DNA from 2 places in the Gordonia sp. NPDC003585 genome. Region 2 is predicted to be linked to the other one. Evidence: predicted binding sites of a transcription regulator. Region 2 holds the regulator's gene; the other holds the start of a gene.
The links. Region 2 encodes LexA, which represses DNA repair genes until DNA is damaged. Its sites were predicted from a motif close to CGAACANNTGTTCG; they were not measured.
Positions count from the first base shown of each region.

Region 1: a site for LexA is predicted at 4,353-4,366, ahead of ABZW74_RS15830 (DUF222 domain-containing protein). Genes of this name have one in related genera too.

Region 1 covers NZ_JBEXMX010000055.1:14,422-22,249, forward strand. The annotation lists gene ABZW74_RS15805 (UPF0182 family protein) at 1-1,521, shown strand, start outside; gene ABZW74_RS15810 (hypothetical protein) at 1,743-2,030, opposite strand; tRNA gene ABZW74_RS15815 (tRNA-Met) at 2,259-2,335, shown strand; gene ABZW74_RS15820 (TetR/AcrR family transcriptional regulator C-terminal domain-containing protein) at 2,614-3,255, opposite strand; gene ABZW74_RS15825 (zinc-binding alcohol dehydrogenase family protein) at 3,341-4,294, shown strand; gene ABZW74_RS15830 (DUF222 domain-containing protein) at 4,505-6,109, shown strand; gene ABZW74_RS15835 (ABC transporter substrate-binding protein) at 6,191-7,210, opposite strand; gene ABZW74_RS15840 (ferredoxin family protein) at 7,250-7,603, opposite strand; gene ABZW74_RS15845 (FAD-binding protein) at 7,600-7,828, opposite strand, start outside.
Region 2 covers NZ_JBEXMX010000147.1:44-5,193, reverse strand. The annotation lists gene ABZW74_RS23755 (1-phosphofructokinase family hexose kinase) at 1-609, opposite strand, end outside; gene ABZW74_RS23750 (DeoR/GlpR family DNA-binding transcription regulator) at 606-1,376, opposite strand; gene ABZW74_RS23745 (putative PEP-binding protein) at 1,666-3,381, shown strand; gene lexA (transcriptional repressor LexA) at 3,953-4,660, opposite strand; partial or broken gene ABZW74_RS23735 (hypothetical protein) at 4,767-5,150, opposite strand, start outside.

The sequences.
Region 1 (7,828 bases), on a different contig from region 2:
GCGCCGATCGTGGTGAAGCAGCCGAGGATCTACTTCGGCGAGTTGATCGCCAAGGTCGATCCCGACTACGCGATCGTCGGCTCCAACAATGGTCAGCCGCGCGAGTTCGACGGCGGCAGCGACGACGGCGCGCGTTACACCTACACGGGCACCGCCGGTGTGGGACTGGGCAATTGGTTCACCCGCGCGATGTATGCGGTGAAGTTCACCGAGCGCAACTTCATCCTGTCGAGCGAGATCACCGACGCGTCGCGGATCATCTACAACCGCGACCCGCGGGACCGGGTGAAGAAGGTCGCGCCGTGGCTGACTGTCGACTCCAAGACATACCCGGCGGTGATGGCCGATGGCTCGATCAAGTGGATCGTCGACGGCTACACCACGCTCGACAACTACCCGTACTCGCAGCCGACGTCGTTGCAGAGTGCGACCGCCGACGCCCAGGACCTCAATCCGGGACAGACGGGTCGCACCCAGGTCAACAAGACGATCGGGTATGTCCGCAACTCGGTGAAGGCGACCGTCGATGCCTACACCGGTGAAGTGACGCTGTACGAGTTCGACACCAAGGATCCGGTTCTGAGGACCTGGCGAAAGGTGTTCCCGGGCACGGTGAAGAGCCGCGCCGAGTTCGACCAGAACACATCGCTGCGCGAGCATGTGCGCTACCCCGAAGACATCTTCAAGATCCAGCGGTCGCTGCTGACGCAGTACCACGTCGATTCACCGCAGACCTTCTTCCAGGGCAACGACCGTTGGTCGGTTCCGCCGGACCCCACCAATTCCGATGCCGCACAACGCGGTCTGGACCAGCCGCCGTATTACTTCGTGGCCAGGGACCCACGCACGCAGCAGGCGTCGTTCCAGTTGACCTCGGTGCTGAACCGTCTCGACCGGCCCATCCTGGGTGCATACGTGACCGTGTCGTCCGAGCCGGGAAGCTATGGGCAGATCACCGTCAAGGAACTGCCGGGCAACAACCAGCGGTCGGGTCCCGTGCAGGCGTTCAACCCGATGAAGGCCGACGGGCGTGTGGCGCAATCGCAGCGCGACCTCCAGGCCACCGCGACGGTGACCTTCGGTAACCTGCTGACACTTCCGGTGGGGGACAACGGGATTCTGTACGTGGTCCCGATGTACGCGCAGGCGCAGGCGGCCGAGGCGTTCCCGCGCCTGTTCCGGGTAATCACCCGCTACGAGCCGGGTAATGGGCAGTCGAGCATCGGTTATGCGACGACCACTGCGGAGGCGTTGCGACAGGTCGGCATCAACCCGGGTGCTGTCGGGATTCCCGAACCGGCACCGACCGACACCGACAACCAGCCACAGCCTCAACCGCAGCCGCAACCGCAGGGAGGGCAGCCGACTGCCGCCCAGCGGGATGCGGTCAAGGCCATGGACGAGGCATTGCAGAAGCTGACACAGGCGCAGACCAGTGGCGATTTCCAGGCCTATGGCGCGGCACTCGAACAGCTGAAACGTGCTGTCGCACAGTACGAGGCGGCTCAGCCGGCGGGTTGATCAGGCGTAGCTAGTGCGAGGAAGCGCTTCTACCGATGGCTGAGGTGCGAGCCCCCTACCGCTGGCTGAGGTGTGAGGAGCGCAAGCGACGAGCCTCGAAGCCCCTGGTGAGATGACGATGTTGTCTCGCCAGCCCTTCGAGGCTCGCAAGTTCGCGCCTCAGGGAGCGGATGGGTCGCGCAGGGAGCGGAGGGCTGGGTCGCTCAGGGCGCGGCGGAAACTCAGTCGCGGTACTCGTGCAAGTAGCGGTCGGTCTCGGCCGGGGTGTTGTCGGGTATCACCGGTGAGTGGTGGTAGCGGTGGATCAGCGACGTGAAGATCGTGACGGCGCCCGCGAACGCGGCGACCATCCCCAATCCGCACAGGATCGCCGGGCCGGTGTTGCCGGCCGCCATGGCGACCAGCCACAGTGCGGCGAGGGCGAACCCACCGAGGATGAGCAGGAACGCGACGATGCTCATCGGATGATTGCCGTGGCTCTCGTGCCGGTGCGGGTGATGCGTGGTCATGGTGCCTCCTCGGGTGGTCGTCGGCGCGCCTATTGTACTCGAAATGTGACATCGGTCACAGGAGTATCACGCAGTCGGGTTGCTCGCATATGTCGATGTTGCGGGGTCGGTTTCGCCGGCGATTGACGTCGAAGGGAGTCGGGGTGAGTCGCGTTTTCCCAGTTCAGGCGACATCTAGGTATCGATTTGCACCGCAGGCGAACGTATGTGTAACGTGGTGTTCACCAACGCGGGGTGGAGCAGCTCGGTAGCTCGCTGGGCTCATAACCCAGAGGTCGCAGGTTCAAATCCTGTCCCCGCTACCACGATGAGAACCCCCGTCCGGCACATCCGGGCGGGGGTTTTCTGATTCTGTTGGCCCCGTTCCATCGATCGGGGGAGTCACCGACATCATCGGGAGTGCTGTGGCCGAGGCCGACGTCGACCGCACCCAGCCTTGGCTTGTGTTGCTTGCGGCAATTGGCACAGGAGTGACCGCCGCTGTCTATGCTGCCCTGCTGTGGAACGTCCGTACCAAGGCGTTCTTTGCTGCCGGGGGCTGAGCTTGCCCAGTCGCGGTGGATCCGCGACTGTCCGACGGGAGTCAGAGGCTCAGGCGCACACCGATTCCCTCGATCAGCGCCTCCAGGCCCCAATCGAACGCCTCGGTTGGCAGGTCCGCGACCTCGTCACTCAAGGCGTACTGCAGCGGCTGCTCGTCCGGATCGAGCCGTGCGCGTCGATCGTCCGCGGTGAAGCGGTCATGCCCCGGGGTGGGGTGTCGGTGCTGTTCTTCCACGACGAAGCCACTCACGAAGACGTTGACCGTCTGCAATGCGCGCTGAGCGTCGACCGGTGACATCCCGGCCTCGACGAGAACCCGCACCGGCTCTTCGAGACTGCGCAGCGCTTCGTCGTCGACGAGGGTGGTGCCCGACACCAGCTTGGCGCCGTCGCGGAACGACAGCAGCGTGCGCCGGATGTGATGGGCGCTGGTGCGGAGCAGCACCCGCCAATCGGCTCGTGCCTCAGGTGATATCGGCTCGGCCAGCATTTCCGCGATGATGCGCGACGCCATCGAATCCTGCAGATCGGACATGTCGCGGAAGTGGTAGTAGAGCGCGCCGGCCCGAACGCCCAGGCGTGCGGCCAGGGCTCGCGCGGTGATGCCGTCCAAGCCGCTCTCGGCGAGCTGCTCGAACGCCGCGTCGACGATCGCTTCGCGGCTGAGGGTGGTGCGCGCCATTGCGTGTCCTTGAGCTCCCTTGACTTCTGAACAATGTTCAACAACACTAGCAGACGAGTATTTGAACACTGTTCAGGAGCGAATCATGAAAGCTGCAGTCGTCACCGACTTCACCAAGCCACCCGCCTGCGCGGACTTTCCCGACCCCGCCGTGTCCGACGGACTCGTCGAGGTCGAGATGCTCGCCGCCGGAGTCCACCAGCTCGTCAGGTCTGTCGCGAGCGGCGCCCACTACTCGTCCGGCGACGAGTTGCCCTTCGTCGCCGGCGTCGATGGCGTTGGCATCATCGACGGGCAACGCGTGTACACCGGAGGTTGTCCGGACCCGTACGGCACCATCGCCGAGCGCACCGTCGTCCCGCGCGGCTTCGGAATCCCGGTCCCGGACGTCCTGGCGACCGAGGTTGCTGCGGCCATCGTCAATCCCGCGATGTCGTCGTGGATGCCGCTCGTCACGTGTGGTGATGTCGTGAAGGGCGGCACGGTCGCGGTGTTGGGCGCGACGGGAACGTCTGGGTCCCTCGCCGTCCGGATCGCGTTGCACTTCGGTGCCAAGCGCGTCATTGCCCTGGGCCGCAACGCTGATGTGCTTGCACGCGTTGCCGACGATCCGCGCGTGGTGGCGGTGTCGCTGATTCACGACGACCCTGCCGAGAGTCTCGCGGCGGCCTTCGCCGACGGCATTGATGTGGTTCTCGACTATCTGTGGGGACCGGTGGCCGAGATGGCGCTTGGAGCCCTCCGGGCGCACAGCCTCACCGAAAGTCGTTCTCCCGTGCAGTATCTCCAGATCGGGGCGGTCGCGGGCCGCGACATCGCGCTCGACGCGGCAATCCTACGTGCACGGCCGATCTCGATTCGCGGTTCCGGTGGTGGTTCCATCGATCCGATGCTGATGCTGCGGGAACTCCCGAGTATTCTGGATTATGCTGCAAGCGGCGAACTTTCGATCAACGTGCGGACGGCACCGCTGAGCGACGTAGCCGAAGCGTGGGTCGACGACCGGCCGGGCCGGCTTGTGATCACCATGGGTGGCTGAAAGCCTCCCGAGGAATTTTCGAAGGATCCTTGCGCGTGTCGGGTTGACCGCGTAACCTCGAACAGGTATTCGAATGGCGCTTGGGGGAGGTGCGTGGGGGTGGCGGAGATTTCGGGGGATTCTGGTTCTGGTTCTCGCGTGCCGGATGAGCGTCGTGCGAGTCCTGCGTTGTATGGGCCTGGCGCCGCGTGGAATTCGCGGTTGGTGGGGGTGCCGCGGGATTTCGACGAGTTGATGTCGGTGCGCGCGGAGACCGAGCATCCGGATTCTGATGGTGCGCCGTCGGGTCGGGATGATGTGGTCGATCTGTATCGGCAGTTGCATGGTTTGTTGGATCGCATCGATGCGGTCGACACCACCGGTAATACGTCTGCGGAGGTCGTGGAGGTGGCCGGGGAGCATGAGCGTGCGGTGCGTCGGATGGCGTGGTCGGGTCATCGTCGGGTGATGGACGTCTCGGACCGGGACGCGTTCCGTTTGGTGGGTGATACGTCGGTGCACTCGTTTCTGACGACGCGTCTGCGGGTGACGCAGCCGCGGAAGCGGATAGCGGAGATGGCGGCGGTGGCCCGGCATTTCTCGGTGTATGGCGAACTGCTGCAACCGAAACGGCCGTATCTGGCCGAGGCGGTGGCGCAGGGTGCGGTGGGTGCCGATCATGTGCATGCGGTGTTGGACACCTTGGACAAGATCCCGGCGGCGATCCCTGCGGATGTGGTGGAGGCGGCGGAGCGGGACATGGTCGACTATGCGCGTGAGTTCACGCCGAAGGAGATCACTGCGTTGGGGACCCGGGTGTTGGCGCATCTGGATCCGGATGGCACGTTGACCGATGACTCCGATCGCGCGCGGCGGCGCGGGGTGTCGTTGGGGCGGCAGGATTCTCAGTTGATGTCGAAGCTGAGTGGACAGTTGGATCCGTTGACCCGGGCGATGTTCGACACGGTGTTGACGGCGTGGGCGGTCAAGGGGATGAACAATCCGGCCGATGAGACGCCGTTGCAGGGGTCGAAAGACGATGTCAGTGCCGAAGAGTTGGCGGCGGCGGCCGAGCGGGATGACCGGTGCCCGGCGCAGCGCAATCACGATGCGTTTCGGGCGTTGTTGCGGGCGGCGTTGGATGGGAAGCTGTTGGGCAGCTCGGTGAATGGGTTGCCGCCGCATGTGATTGTGAAGATCACCGATGCCGAGTTGGCCGAGCGCGCGGGGTTTGGTCGGACGGCGACGGGTACGGATCTGCCGATCGAGGACGTTATCGCGTTGGCCGCGGAGGCCCAGCTGCATTTGGCGGTGTTCTCGGAGGTGACGGGTCAGCCGTTGTATTTGGGGACGGCGCAACGGTTGGCGTCGCGGTCGCAGCGGTTCTTGTTGTTTGCCCATCATGATGGGTGCGCGTGTCCCGGGTGCAGTGTGCCGGCGGCGAAGGTGCAGATTCATCACGCGGACAAGGACTGGGCCGATGGCGGGGTGACCGACATCGATACGTTGGGTCCGGCGTGTGGTCCACATAATCGGGTGGTGGGTCCGGAGCCGGGGCAGTACACCACGCATGTGGTCAAGGAGGGTCCGGATGCCGGGCGTACGGCGTGGACGTTGAATCCGCAACCCGGTGCGCCTCCGAATCCGGCGCGGATCAACCGGGTGCACGATGTGCCGCAACAGGTCACGGCGTTGGTGCGCCGTAAGCATCGGTTGCGGCCACCCGGCCGGGACGACACCACCACACCCCCGATCGATATTCGGGAGAATCAACGCCAACGACGGTTGGTCACGGCGGGTTGGAGCGTGCGCCGGGTGCGGTTTCCGGTGGAGTAGCGAGTGGTCAAGCGGCGATGTTGTCTCGCCAGGGGCTTCGAGGCTCGCAAGCTCGCACCTAGCCGGCGGGACGTGCTCGCGTCAGGCGTGTGAGGGCTTGTACAGCCATTCGTTGAGGGAGTAGTCGGTCTTCAGGCTGCCTTGTGCGACTAGGAACGCCTTGGTGCCCTCGAGGAGTCGGACGCCGGCGGCCGGGAATGGTTCGGGGGCATAGCCTCCCGGGTTGGCGGCGGCGCGGATGTCGGCCGGGTTGGCCTTGGAGTTCTTGATCTCGAACGCGAGGTACTCGTCCCAGTGCGCCTTCGCGTAGATGACGGAGTCCGCGATCAGCTTTTGCCACGCTGCGCCGAAGTCGGGCTGCTTGGCGAGGAACGGGTTGGCCGCCACCGACACGCTCGTGCCGGCCAGCCCCGGATGGTTGGTGTAGACCGAATCCACCAGGCGGTATCCCTTGCGCTGGAACGACTGCAAGGCGACCGACGGGATCACCCCGGGCAGAGCCGCGCCGGCGATCTCGCCGGTACTCAACGGACCTTCCTGGTCGGCGGGATACAGATGGACCAGCTGAGCGGTGATGCCCTCCTGCTGCAGCGCACCCTGCAGGTACCGATCGATGTAGGAGCCCTTCGGGACGCCGATCTTCTTGCCGGCCAGATCCTTCAAGGACTTGATCGACGGATCTTTCACGACCACACCGGCGTCGTTGTTGAACTGTGTGATGGCCAGCAGTCGTGTGTCGAGGCCGCTGCCCTTGGCGACGAGTGCCGGTGTGTCCCCGTAGTTCCCGACGTCCAGGCGGCCGCCGAGCAGCGCCTGGTTGAGGTCGGGGCCGTTGGGGAAGCTGTACACCTCCACCGCGTCGACCCCGAGCGGCTTGAGCGCGTTGAGGAGTTCACCTCGGCTGTGGGCGAATCCGAGCGGCCCGGTCAGGACGTTGACCGAGCCGATGACACCGATCCGCAGCGTTCCGATCACGTCCCGTTGTGCGCTCGACGACTGGTCGGTGCAGCCGGCCAAGGAGAGGCCGACGAGGGCAGCCAGTATCAGCCCGACCAGTGGCGTGCGGGCAAGGAACAGCGCGAAACGACGAAGGAGATGCATAAACAGGGTTCCTAAGCTTGGGAAGCGAACAGAGGTAGGTCAGGGATGGCGCAGTCGTTCGGGTCGACGTGGGGGCGGATCACCATGCGGGATCTCCGGTCCGACGGCCACCAGACTGCCTGGCCTGCGGCCCTTGCCCCAGCCGAGGCGCTCACGATAGCTGCCGACCAGGTCTTCGGGAGCGGTGAATCCGTCACCGACGGGGGTGGATTCGGGACTCACATACAGTGCATCGGTGGGACAATAGGCCTCGCACATGAAGCAGGTCTGGCAATCCGACTGCCGCGCGATCACGGGCACCCCGTCGTCACCTCGGTCGAAGACGTTGGTCGGGCAGGCCACCACACATTTGTCGCAGGCGATGCACGCATCCGCGATCACGAGTTCGATCATGCGACGAATGCCTCGATGACATCGTCGGCGCTGACCCGCGGCAAAGGCCGACGCCGCTGGACCCACACCTCGTCCAACCCTCCGGTCAGCACGTGACCTCGTTGTGCGGGGTCCGGGTCGGGGAAGTCCTCGCGCTTGCTCATGCCGCGCGATTCGGTGCGCGCCAGCGCCGATGCGTAGATCCATCGGCCGGTGGCGGTGATGGCGGCCGCCTCCCGCGTCCGC
Region 2 (5,150 bases):
CGACGCAGAGCGTCGGAAGACCTCGCCATCGGCACCGGTCACCTCTGCGAGCTCGTCCTCGTTGGGCTTGAGCAGGTCGACGGACCCGAGTGCCGCTGCGTGCAGCGGAGGCCCGGACGTGTCGACGGCGATCCGGCATCCGAGGTCGGAGAGGTCGTCGGCAACGGTGCGATACCAGTCGACCGGAACTCCCGGCGGCAAGGAGCCGCAGAGGGTGACCCATACGGCGTCGGCCGCGTGGGTCCGGATGAGATCACCGAGAGCGCTGAGCTGTCCTGCGTCGAGTTCGGTTCCGGGTGCGTTCAGTTTGGTCGTGGTGCCGTCGGGTTCGGCGATGGTGATGTTGGACCGGATTTCTCCGTCGACCGCGACGGTCTCGTACGGCAGCCCGACGCTGTCGAGGGCCCGCAGCAGCGGATCTCCGTCGCGTGCGGGCAGGATCGCACGGGTCGCGATTGCGGCCTCGGCGACCACGCGGGACACGTTGATGCCCTTGCCGCCGGCCTCGGCTCGGGTTGCGACGGCGCGCTGGACCTCGCCTCGGTCGAGGGGCCCGGGCAACTCGAGTGTGCGGTCGAGGCTGGGATTGGGTGTGACGGTGAGGATCATGCGATCACCACGTCGATGCCCCGGGCCGACAACGCCGCGGAGAAGCCTGGATCAACACCCGAATCGGTGATGAGGACGTCCACGTCGTCGAGATCGGCGAAGCCGGACAGGTCTTCGCGGTTCATCTTCGACGAGTCGGCGAGGACCACAACCCGCTGCGCGACGCGGACCATTGCCGCTTTGACCGCGGCTTCGTCAGGGTCGGGAGTCGACAATCCGTGCGCCTCGCTGATGCCGTTGGCTCCGACGAAAGCGGTCGAGACCCGTAGACGTTCGAGCGCCGCAACGGTTTCGGCGCCGACGGTCGCCTGGGTGAGACCGCGCACGCGGCCGCCGATCGCGTGCAGGTTGGCCGAATTGTGGTTGGCCAGCAGGCCGGCGATCGGGAGGCTGTTGGTGATCAGGGTGAGACGACGGTCGGTGGGCAGCGCGGAGGCGGCCTGGAAGGTGGTGGTACCCGCGTCGAAGAAGACGGACCCGCCGTCGGGTGGGAGAAAGCGGATTGCGGCACGGCCGATGGCGGCCTTCTCGTCGGTCTGGGTGACCTGCCGCTCGTCGATTCCGCGCTCGCCGATCACCCGCATGACCCCGGCGCGCACCGCACCGCCGTGCACCCGCTGCAGATGGCCCGCCCGTTCGAGGGCGGCCAGGTCACGGCGGACGGTCTCACTCGTCACCTCGAATCTGGTGGCGAGTGCGGCGACGGAGGCGCGTCCGTTCGCGCGTACCTGTTCGGCGATCGCCTGTTGGCGTTCTTCGGCGTACAACACCGCTCCGATCTCTCGATGGGACATCCGGGTGGATCTGTCTGCGATTCCCGTGTGGTTGTGTTGATCTGTGTGGCCTTGAGTGTTGATATCTATTTGTTTACGCCTGTTTGCGTTGACAAGTCAAGCATTTCTTGTAACTTTGATCACAAGAGATTCGAAAGCCGGTCATCGGTCACGCAATGCAGCTCGACGGTGAGCCCGGACACGAATCGCGTAGAACTGAGTCGTGTATGTGCGGCCGTGCCGCCGATTGGCGGAGCGGAACTCGAAGACGAGAGGGGTCGCAGTGACCGAGACGCTAGCGGGAGGCATTTTGGAGGGAACGCCGGTCGTCGGCGGGCTGGCCTACGGGCCGGCGATCTGGCCCGGGGAGCGCCCCGACCACGACCCGGACGCCCTGGGTGCAAACACGGAACTGCCCGAAGACCAGCGCGAACCCGAGGTGGCAAGATTTGTCGCCGCGGCGGGGATGGTCGCCGGCCGACTCCGTGACCGCTCATCGCACAGCTCGGGTGCAGCCGCCGAAGTGCTGGCCGCCACCGCCGGACTCGCCGAGGATCGCGGGTGGATCGGCGCTGCGTCGGGACTGATTCGCAAAGGATCGCCTGCGCCTGCGGCAGCGGCTGCGGCAACCGAACAGTTCGCCACCATGTTCACCAAGCTCGGCGGGCTCATGGCCGAGCGAGTCACCGACCTCAACGACGTGCGCGACCGCGTCCTCGCCGAACTTCTCGGCCTGCCCGAACCAGGTGTGCCGGAACCGATCGAACCGTCTGTCCTGCTCGCCGACGATCTCGCGCCCGCGGACACCGCCGGACTCGATCCGGCGACCACCGTCGCCCTCGTCACCCGGCTCGGCGGCCCGACGAGTCACACCGCCATCATCGCCCGGCAACTCGGGATTCCCTGTGTGGTCGCGGTATCGGATCTGACGACGGTGCCGGCCGGAACCCCCGTGCTGATCGACGGCACGCTCGGCACCATCACCATCGGCCCCGACGAGGCGACGGCGCGAGCACAGGTCGATGCCAGTCGTCGGCGTGCGGAAGCGGTCGCCGCCTGGCACGGGCCCGGGCGCACCGCCGACGGACACGAGGTCTCGGTGCTCGCCAACGTCGCGGACGGGGCGTCGGCACGCACGGCCACCGGATACCCCGTCGAAGGGATCGGGCTGTTCCGCACCGAGTTGGCCTTCCTCGACCGCCCCGACGAGCCGACGGTCGACGAGCAGGCGGGCATCTACCGCGAAGTCCTCGAGGCATTTCCCGGGCAGAAGGTCGTGGTTCGCACGCTCGACGCGGGCTCCGACAAACCGCTCAAGTTCGTCAACCACAAAGACGAGGCAAATCCGGCGCTAGGAGTTCGTGGCGACCGAATCGCGGTGGAGAACCCGGAGATTCGAGCGCACCAACTCGATGCGATCGCGCGGGCCGCAGCCGAAACCGGATCGACACCGTGGGTGATGGCACCGATGATCGCCAGCGCCCGGGAAGCAGCGGCGTTCGCGCAGGAGGTGCGTGCGCGGGGGATGACCGCCGGAGTGATGGTCGAGATCCCCGCCGTCGCGATTCTGGCGCCGCTCATCCTCGCGGAGGTGGACTTCGTATCGATCGGCACCAACGATCTGACGCAGTACACGATGGCCGCCGACCGGATGTCCGCGGACCTCGCGTCGTTGACCGACCCGTGGCAACCGGCGGTGCTCAAGCTCATCGCCGAGGTCGCGTCGGCAGGTCAGACGTTGGGCAAGCCGGTGGGGGTGTGCGGGGAGGCCGCCGCCGACCCCAACCTCGCATGCGTGCTGACCGGGCTCGGGGTGACCTCGCTCTCGAGTGCACCGGTCGCCGCGGCCGGCGTCGGCGCGCGGCTCGCCGAGGTCACCCTCGACGCGTGCCGCGAAGCCGCCACTGCAGCACTGGCAACCGCGGATCCGGCCGGTGCGCGTCAGGCCGCGACGTCGGTGCTCGACGCCGCAGCCACCCCGCTCTCTCCTGCCGTCTGAGACGAAGACTTCGGCTGTCCGTGGTTCCGTATGAAGTTGTGCCCGGATTCCGGGCACAACTTCAACGGATTGTGCTTCCGCTGTCGATGGCGGCGCCCAGGTCGCTGACCCGGGCAAATGCGTCAGTGTGGTGCCGCAAAATCTAGGGGAAGAGTTTCTTCCCCGGGGTTCACAGTCGTCCCCGAGAAATTTGTAGGGGAGGACTCTGAGGGTAGGGGAGGAAGTTTCTTCCCCTGCTTTCTGCGGGTGCCGCGTCCGTGCGGCGCGTTCCGCGGAACGCGCCGATCGACGTTAGCGGGCTCGACGGAACAGGTGCTCGCATTCCTCCCATCTGCTCGTAATGCATTGCGCGCGGATGGGAGACGCGCGCAGATGCGAGCACTCGGGATGGGTTGTCTGTGCGGGGGCGAGATGGTGTCCCCGGCGCATCGTCGGCGCTGCGTGAGTGCAGAAACCGCGTGTCTGGCCAGAAACCCGAGGCGCCCCAGCGGTTTCTGGCCACAGCTGAGGTTTCTGGCCAGGTCCACGGTCGGGTTGAAAGGTACAGATATCCGACGGGGTGTACTTGCCCTCAGATCCGGCGCATCACCGTCACAACCTTGCCGAGGATGGCGGCGTCGTCGCCGGGGATCGGCTCGAACAGCTCGTTGTGCGGCATGAGCCAGACGTGTCCGTTCTTGCGCTTGAAGGTCTTCACGGTGGCCTCGCCGTCGATCATCGCGGCGACGATGTCGCCGTTCTCGGCCACGCTCTGCTGGCGGACGACCACCCAGTCGCCGTCGCAGATCGCGGCGTCGATCATCGATTCGCCGACCACCCGCAGCAGGAACAGTGAGCCGTCCCCGACCAGTTCGCGGGGGAGTGGGAACACGTCTTCGACCGCTTCCTCGGCGAGGATCGGTCCACCGGCGGCGATCCTGCCCAGCACCGGCACGAAGGTCGGCGTCGGCAGCGGATCGCCTCCCGCGTTGGTCGCGGCCGGATCTGCGTCCTGCACGTTGACCGCGCGTGGACGGTTGTGGTCGCGCTTGAGCAGTCCCTTGCGCTCCAGCGTGCGCAGCTGGTGGGCGACCGACGATGTCGAGGTGAGTCCGACCGCGTCGCCGATCTCGCGGATGCTCGGGGGATAGCCACGTTCGCGCACCGATTGCCGGATCACGTCCAGCACGCCGCGCTGACGCGCGGTCAGCGACGCCTCGGCGGCGGCAGGATCGATGGGAGCGTCCTGGTCGCGATCATCGCTCCGAGTTCCGGTGCGCTTGGGCCGTGAGTCGCTCATCTGCTCGGATTCCTCTCTGTCGCCGCCTCGCTTGAGAGCGAATCGGCTGGTTGTCGGCGGCGGGTGTTGACATGTCCGTGGGCCCGAGCCTAGCGGAGCGCGACGATCACTTCAAACATTTGTTCGAGGTGTGGCGCGACTTTGTCGGTCGGGCGTGGTACAACTCGAACATCAGTTCATCGAACACGTGATCGAGGCCGTCGAACGTCCTCGACAGCGCGTTCGCCGAACTGCCCGAGTACCCGGCACAACCGCCACGAGCACCCCCGGAGGCCAGCATGACCAGCGCGACACTCACCCGTTCGGGCCGCGCCCGCACCAGCGTGGACTCGACCATTGTCACCACTCGTAAGGCGGCCGGCACGCCGCTGCGGACGCAGCCCGCGCCGCGCGGCATCACGCGGCCGACCGGCCGGCCGATCGGGCAGACCAGCCCGGCAGGTCGCGCCGACGCGCCGATGCCGGGGGTCGCGCCGACCTCGACGCGGTG